DNA from 3 places in the Aliivibrio friggae genome. Region 1 is predicted to be linked to each of the others. Evidence: predicted binding sites of a transcription regulator. Region 1 holds the regulator's gene; each other region holds the start of a gene.

Region 1 (2,280 bases):
GGCAAACATAGTGTCATCTATAAAGACACCAAAGCCACCAAACATTGAACGCGAAGAGATCTTCCCAAGAGAGGAAAGTAAACGAAGTGATTCTTTTAGTATTGGTTTATCCATTGCAATAATTCTCGGTTAGTAAGTCTATGTCACTAAACAACTGAGCCCGAGGAAATAGTAGCAAGCTTAAAAGAAATCATTGTTATTTTAACGTAAAAATTAACAACGATTGACAGAATACTCGCCGTCGGCAACCCCGCTACCTTATATATAATACGTAGGCCGGAAGCTTTGCGTCCTATACTTTCGCATAGTTTGCCATGTTCGTGACACTATTGATGATATAGCAATCAATAAGGTGTGTTATAGCAAAAAACGCCATTATGTGATCTTGGTTCACATAATGGCGTTGTTTTTTTGTTATCTCTGTTCAAGTTTTAAATAAAAAAGAGAAATAAATAAGTTTTTGATATAAAAAGAATTGTAATTATTATTTTAAACGATTAAGAACACTACTGCGAGAAACAACCTCTGGCTGCATTTCAAAAACACGACGTTCGTGATGTTTATCCTTAATTCGCTCTAATAATATCTCTACCGCAGTTTTTCCTACACGACGTTTAGGTTGGTGGATCGTCGTTAGCGGTGGTGAGAAGTAAGCTGAAAGTTCTATATTATCGTAGCCAATAACAGAAATATCTTCAGGCACTCGCAAACCAGATTGCTTAATTCGACTGATTGCAGCCAGAGCCATTATATCGTTAAAACAAAATAAAGCAGTTGGACGCTCTTGCATGGCTAATAGCTTATCAATCGCTTTTGATGCAGAAGCGCATTCAAAGTCACCTTCTAATATCCATTCTGATTTAAATGGCAAGTTAGCTTCTTCATGAGCGCGTTGAAAACCATGAACACGTTCTTTACATGTGGTTTTTTCAGCTTGACCTGTAATACAAGCAATTTGAGTATGGCCATTTTCGATCAAATGTTTTGTTGCTAAATAGCCACCTTTTTCAGAGTTATCAATGATTTTATCTGTGTGTGGACTATCAGGGCCCCAGTCCATAATTACCATTGGTAACTCGGTATTCTTTTCAAGTAGTGCTAATAATTGTTCATTAAGATCTGAACACATAACCAATAAGCCATCTACTCGTTTTTCAGAAAGCATACGAAGGTAATGTTTTTGTTTATCTAAATCGCCCTCGGTATTACACATAAATAGTGTGTAACCTTGTTTGTAGCAGTAGTTTTCAACCCCATGCATTACTTCAGCAAAAAATGGGTTAAATGATTGAGTTACTAGCATACCAATAGTACGTGTCGTATTGCACTTTAAACTACGAGCAACAGCACTTGGTGCATAGTTAAGTTCTTCAACTGCTTCCCATACACGCTTTTGAGTTGCTTCTGCGACAAAGCGTGTCTTGTTAATTACGTGCGATACCGTGGTGGTTGAAACCGAAGCAAGTTTTGCAACGTCTTTAATAGTAGCCATATAAAAGCCTTAAATGATTATTAAGGGGCTATTTATCTTCCAACAAAAATGAGTTTTGATCTGTAAAGAACTGATGGAAGATAAATAGGCCCTAAGTCTAGGTATAAATAAAAAGGTATAAATAAAAAAAACCGCCAAAAATGCGGTTTTCATTTAGTTTTCAAATTTTATCGTTTGCGTTCACATTTTATAGGTAAAGCATAGTGCAAACAATTATTGATTTAATAAATTTTGGTTGTAATCTGATTTACATCACGGACTTGTTAGTTTATTGCATCAATTTTAGCATTTATATTACTCACCGGTAAGGAAAGTCGCATCTAATCGTAAGAACGCAACTAAAAAGTCGGTAACAGAAGCATAAAAACCAAACTCATCTCTTTCTTTACATATTTGACTAAATCTTGGAACCCATGAAAGTAATTGTTCGTTGATAAACGTTAGTTGAGCATTCATGTAAGTTTCAAAATCTTCTTCAGATGATTGCTGATTTGTCATGGCAATTAAGTTACCAAGAAAATCTAATTCAATAGCAATATGGTCAGCAGGTTCGTTAAACTCAGACTTTTGTGCAATGTCATATTTTGAAAGTAGATCTCGCATATCTTGAGCTGGCTTGCCATTTAGGATGCCTGCCTTGTCTAAATATATCGACGCGTAAGGCAGAGCACTGTTTTTATCCGAGCCTAGAAAGGCTTGACAGAAATCAGCAGATAGCTCAAGTTGCACGTCTTCGCGGCTTTGTAATTGATTTAGTTTTTCAATTAAAGCATTCATCGATGTCGCTA
Region 2 (2,280 bases), 810 kb from region 1:
TGGGTTTTCACAGCTGTCTTTAATAGCAGGACGGCTAAATTCATATTGGTTGAATTCCGCAATCGTACCAGGAAGCAATGGCAAAGAAGTTTCACGCTTCGCTTCGTCTTCAGTATAACCCGCCATATAAAGCCCTACAGGGCCCGCAGTACACAATACAAGATCAACCCATTCAAGAGCCTTATCAGCTGCTTCTAGAGGATCTGAAGCACCAGTAAGCGCCTCTCCTTCCTCTTCGTTCATAGCAACCACTGACACATGATCGTTTAGGAAGTCACGCCAGTATTGTGGGTCATCTTGAACAACAAACTTAGTACCCATAGTCAATACTACTGGTACGTCATGCTTTTTCGCGTACTCAATAGCTTGCATCGTAGCAGCTGGCATTGGGTCGCCATCTTTACAACGAACTAAATAAGCAGTCAGTACTAATGCAGATGCATTTTTAAAGATTTTCTCTGGAATGCTTTCTGCACGAAGTTGGTTCATGTCACCTTCGCTGATCGCAAACGTACGCTCACCGTCTTGGCTAATAAGCGCAAAACAGCGACCAATTGCACCAGGAACCGGTTGAAGGTAGTTCAAATCCATTCGGCTAGACGTATTACATAAGTAGCGGTATGAGTAGCTACCAATATGAATGTCTTCACTCATCACACCTAGCAATGTAGATTTATCATCTGCTAATACTGAGTAGTTATGAAGTGTGTTACCAATTGTACCACCAGCAAATTCGTTGGTGATCATGTTGTTATCTTTAAGCTCGTTATAAAGCATTTCCGCTTTATCATTATCGATAACCAGTGAGTGCCCTTTACTCAAGCCATACTTTTCAATAAAAGCATCATCAATTCGAGCTTCAATATCCACTAACGTTTGATCAATACCGATAATGTGCGTACGCGACATTTTTTTGGTTTCTTGAGCTTGGCTAACTAATGGATCACGAGCGTGAACTGGAAAATAATGCTTGGATTTACGCTGACCTGGAAATTTCATAAAATAATCATTCAACTGGCTAATGGAAGAAGTGCGAAGTTTAGCCGCTGAATAACTCTGCCGCAACTACTGATATTACCCTCAACGAAAGGCAAACGTTTGCTCTTTCTATTTGTTGATAGCTCTAGCCTTATAGAGGACATTCGTGATAATTTATGAGCGTATTTTTTAAAGGTAACCACCATGACAACTGAACTAATTAGCTATGATGACGTAATCGAAGTCGCTTACGATATTTTCCTTGAAATGGCTCAAGACAATCTTGAACCTGCTGATGTTGCATTATTCACTCTGCAATTTGATGACCGCGGCGCCGCTGAAGTCGTAGATACTGGTGATGACTGGTCTGAACAAGTTGGCTTTGATGTCGATGGCGAAATCTACGCTGAAGTTTTAATTGGCTTAGTTAATGAAGAATCTGATGTTTTAGATGATGTCTTTGCTCGCATGCTAGTAAGTCGTGATCCTGAACACAAGTTCTGCCACATGCTATGGAAGCGTGATTAATTTCACCAACCTTCCCATTTCATACTAAGGAGCATCTATTTGCTCCTTTTTTATTACTCTTTCTAATTGAATATCTCACTTAGCACCCCCATTATTTCTTTATGCTCACAAACTGCTGATAGCAGAAAATAATAAAGGAATACCATGTCTCAATTTCAATCTCGATGCCCATCGTGTAATGGACTCAATCGCCTTCCTATTGAACGTATTAATGACACAGCTACGTGTGGTCGTTGTAAAGAACAACTATTAGATGGAAAACCATTAGAGGGTACGTCTGATAATCTTGCTGCTTTAATGAATAGTGATAAACCTGTTGTTATCGACTTCTGGGCCCCGTGGTGTAATCCATGTGTTGGATTCTCTCCGGTATTTGAAGACGTTGCAGCTGAACGCAATGGCCAAGTTCGTTGTGTAAAAGTAAATACGGAAGCTCAACAACAAATTGCTGCACAATATCAGATCCGCTCTATCCCTACGATTATGGTCTTTAAGAACGGCCAGCGTGTAGATATGATTAATGGTGCATTACCAAAAGGTCAATTTGATCAGTGGCTAAATCAAGCACTGCTTAAATAATACCATTCTGGATAAGCAGTTGTTCAGATAATTGCGTAGGAAAAATCGATTAGAGCAAGGCATAAATTACAGTAACTAGTGGTTCTAATTACACCTAATTTTTGCAATAGAAAGGTATAACACAGATATAATCGATTTTAACAAGCAAGAATGATCAAATACTTATGTAGATTGGTATAATGTAAATAGCAGACA
Region 3 (2,280 bases), on a different replicon from region 1:
CAAAACGATTGAATTCAGGGATGTTACCAGGAAGAAGTGGCTTATCAGTTTCGCGTTTAATACTTTCTTCTGTGAAACCAGCCATGTACAAACCAACAGGACCAGCAGTACAAAGCACTAAATCTACCCACTCTAGCGCTTTATCTGCTGCTAGTAGGGGATCTTTCTCGCCAGTAAGGGCTTCTGCTTCTTCTTCGTTCATTGCAACAACAGTCACATTTTCTTTTAAGAACGTTTGCCACCATTCTGCTTTGCCTTCAATAACGTACTTAGTGCCTAAAGTAAGAACAACAGGGACGTTATGAGATTTTGCACAATCAATCGCTTTTTGAACCGCGTCCATCATTGGATCGCCTTCTTTACCACGAACAAGGTAAGAAGAAATCACTAATGCAGAGGCTTTTTCAAAAATATGCTCAGGAACGTGAGCAGGACATAGTTGGTTCATGTCACCTTCATTAATCGCAAACGTACGCTCGCCATCTTCAGAAATTAAGGTGTAACAACGACCAATAGGGCCTTGAACTGGTTGTAGGTGATCTAAATCCATACGGCTTGTTGTGTTACATAGGTAACGATAAGCGTAAGAACCGATTTTGATATTTTCACTCATTACACCAAGCAGAATAGACTTGCTGTCTGCTAGAACAGAGTAGTTATGAAGGGTGTTACCAATGGTATCGCCAGGATACTCATGACTGATCAAGTTTCTTTCAAACAGTTCTTTATATAAAGCTTCTGCTTTTGATTCTTCAAGAACCAAAGAATGACCTTTACTTAACTGGTGACGCGCTAAGAAATCATCATCAACTTTTGCTTCAATATCGACGATGGTTTGACCTACACCGATAAGGTGGGTGCGTTCAAGTTTAGGGGTTTGTTTGATTTGATTCACTAATGGATCGCGAGTGTGAACAGGAAAATAGTGTTTAGACTTACGTTGGCCAGGAAACTTCATGAATTAAAGATCAGTTAATAAGTGAATTTTCCGAGATTATATCACAAGTTTTTTCATTAACATTCATCAATCGATTAAATAATTGTGGACTAGGTCACTTTATTTTTTTTGGTGAAATAGCAAACGTTTACTTTAGGAGAGAAAATAAGAAAACAATCCAGAATGAAGGCCCGTATAAGGTGTGGGTGGAATGCTAATTTATAGAGGTATATGCTAGATATGATGTTTTTATGGTTGGATTATTCTGAAAGTTATGTTTTGTTTGCAGATTTATCAATAGTATCACAAAAAAAAATGAATTATCAGACTTGCAGAATTAGTTTCCGGCCCTATAATACTGAAAACCGGAGCGCCTGCCAGCGCCCCGGTTTTTTTGTGCCTGCTATCTTGGTTTGTTAACTGCCTTCTGCCAAAGGCAACAAGAGATAGTAGAGCCATTATCGATAATACGAGGAATTTATCATGCGTATCGAACAAGAATTAAAGTTAGGCTTCAAAGATGTACTGTTTCGTCCTAAGCGTTCAACACTGAAAAGTCGCTCTCAAGTCGAATTAACCCGCGAGTTTACATTTAAGCACAGCGGTCGTCAATGGTCTGGTACACCTGTAATTGCAGCTAATATGGATTCTGTTGGTAGCTTTGCTATGGCAAAAGCACTTTCTGAGCACGGTGTAATGACTGCGATTCATAAGCACTACACAGTTGAAGACTGGGCTGGCTTTGTTAAAGAGAACGATGTATCTGTTCTTAAAAACGCAATGGTTTCTACTGGTACTTCTGAAGCGGATTTCCAAAAAACAAAAGACATCATGGCATTAACAGATGACTTGATCTTTATTTGTGTTGATATCGCAAACGGTTACTCTGAGCATTTAGTTCAATACGTAGAAAAAGTACGTGCTGAATTCCCAGATAAAGTGATCTCTGCTGGTAATGTTGTTACAGGCGATATGGTTGAAGAACTTATCCTAGCTGGTGCAGATATCGTTAAAGTAGGTATCGGCCCAGGTTCTGTATGTACTACACGTGTTAAAACTGGTGTTGGTTACCCACAACTTTCTGCAATCATTGAATGTGCTGACGCAGCGCACGGCCTTGGTGGTCGTATCATTGGTGACGGCGGTTGTTCATGTGCTGGTGACGTTTCTAAAGCGTTCGGCGGCGGTGCTGATTTCGTAATGTTAGGCGGTATGCTTGCTGGTCACGAAGAGTCGGGCGGTGAAGTTATCGAGCAAGACGGTAAGCAATTCATGAAATTCTATGGAATGTCTTCACAAAGCGCGATGGACAAACACTCAGGTGGTGTTGCTAAGTACCGTGC

What was found. The regulator PurR, encoded in region 1, represses purine synthesis genes. The targets are predictions, from matches to a motif close to TNANGNAAACGTTTNCNTNA.
Region 2: AC2INI_RS04730 (inosine/guanosine kinase) is a predicted target of PurR. The motif match lies at 1,087-1,106, and genes of this name have one in related genera.
Region 3: AC2INI_RS17935 (inosine/guanosine kinase) is a predicted target of PurR. The motif match lies at 1,074-1,093, and genes of this name have one in related genera.

The regions. Positions count from the first base shown of each region.
Region 1 covers NZ_CM170648.1:1,822,586-1,824,865, reverse strand. Annotated here, with positions in the region: gene AC2INI_RS08470 (TfoX/Sxy family DNA transformation protein) at 1-114, opposite strand, end outside; cyclic di-GMP riboswitch class I at 241-324, opposite strand; gene purR (HTH-type transcriptional repressor PurR) at 485-1,492, opposite strand; gene torD (molecular chaperone TorD) at 1,787-2,280, opposite strand, start outside.
Region 2 covers NZ_CM170648.1:1,012,164-1,014,443, reverse strand. Annotated here, with positions in the region: gene AC2INI_RS04730 (inosine/guanosine kinase) at 1-999, opposite strand, end outside; gene AC2INI_RS04725 (HI1450 family dsDNA-mimic protein) at 1,183-1,506, shown strand; gene trxC (thioredoxin TrxC) at 1,651-2,085, shown strand.
Region 3 covers NZ_CM170649.1:999,966-1,002,245, forward strand. Annotated here, with positions in the region: gene AC2INI_RS17935 (inosine/guanosine kinase) at 1-958, opposite strand, end outside; gene AC2INI_RS17940 (GMP reductase) at 1,421-2,280, shown strand, end outside.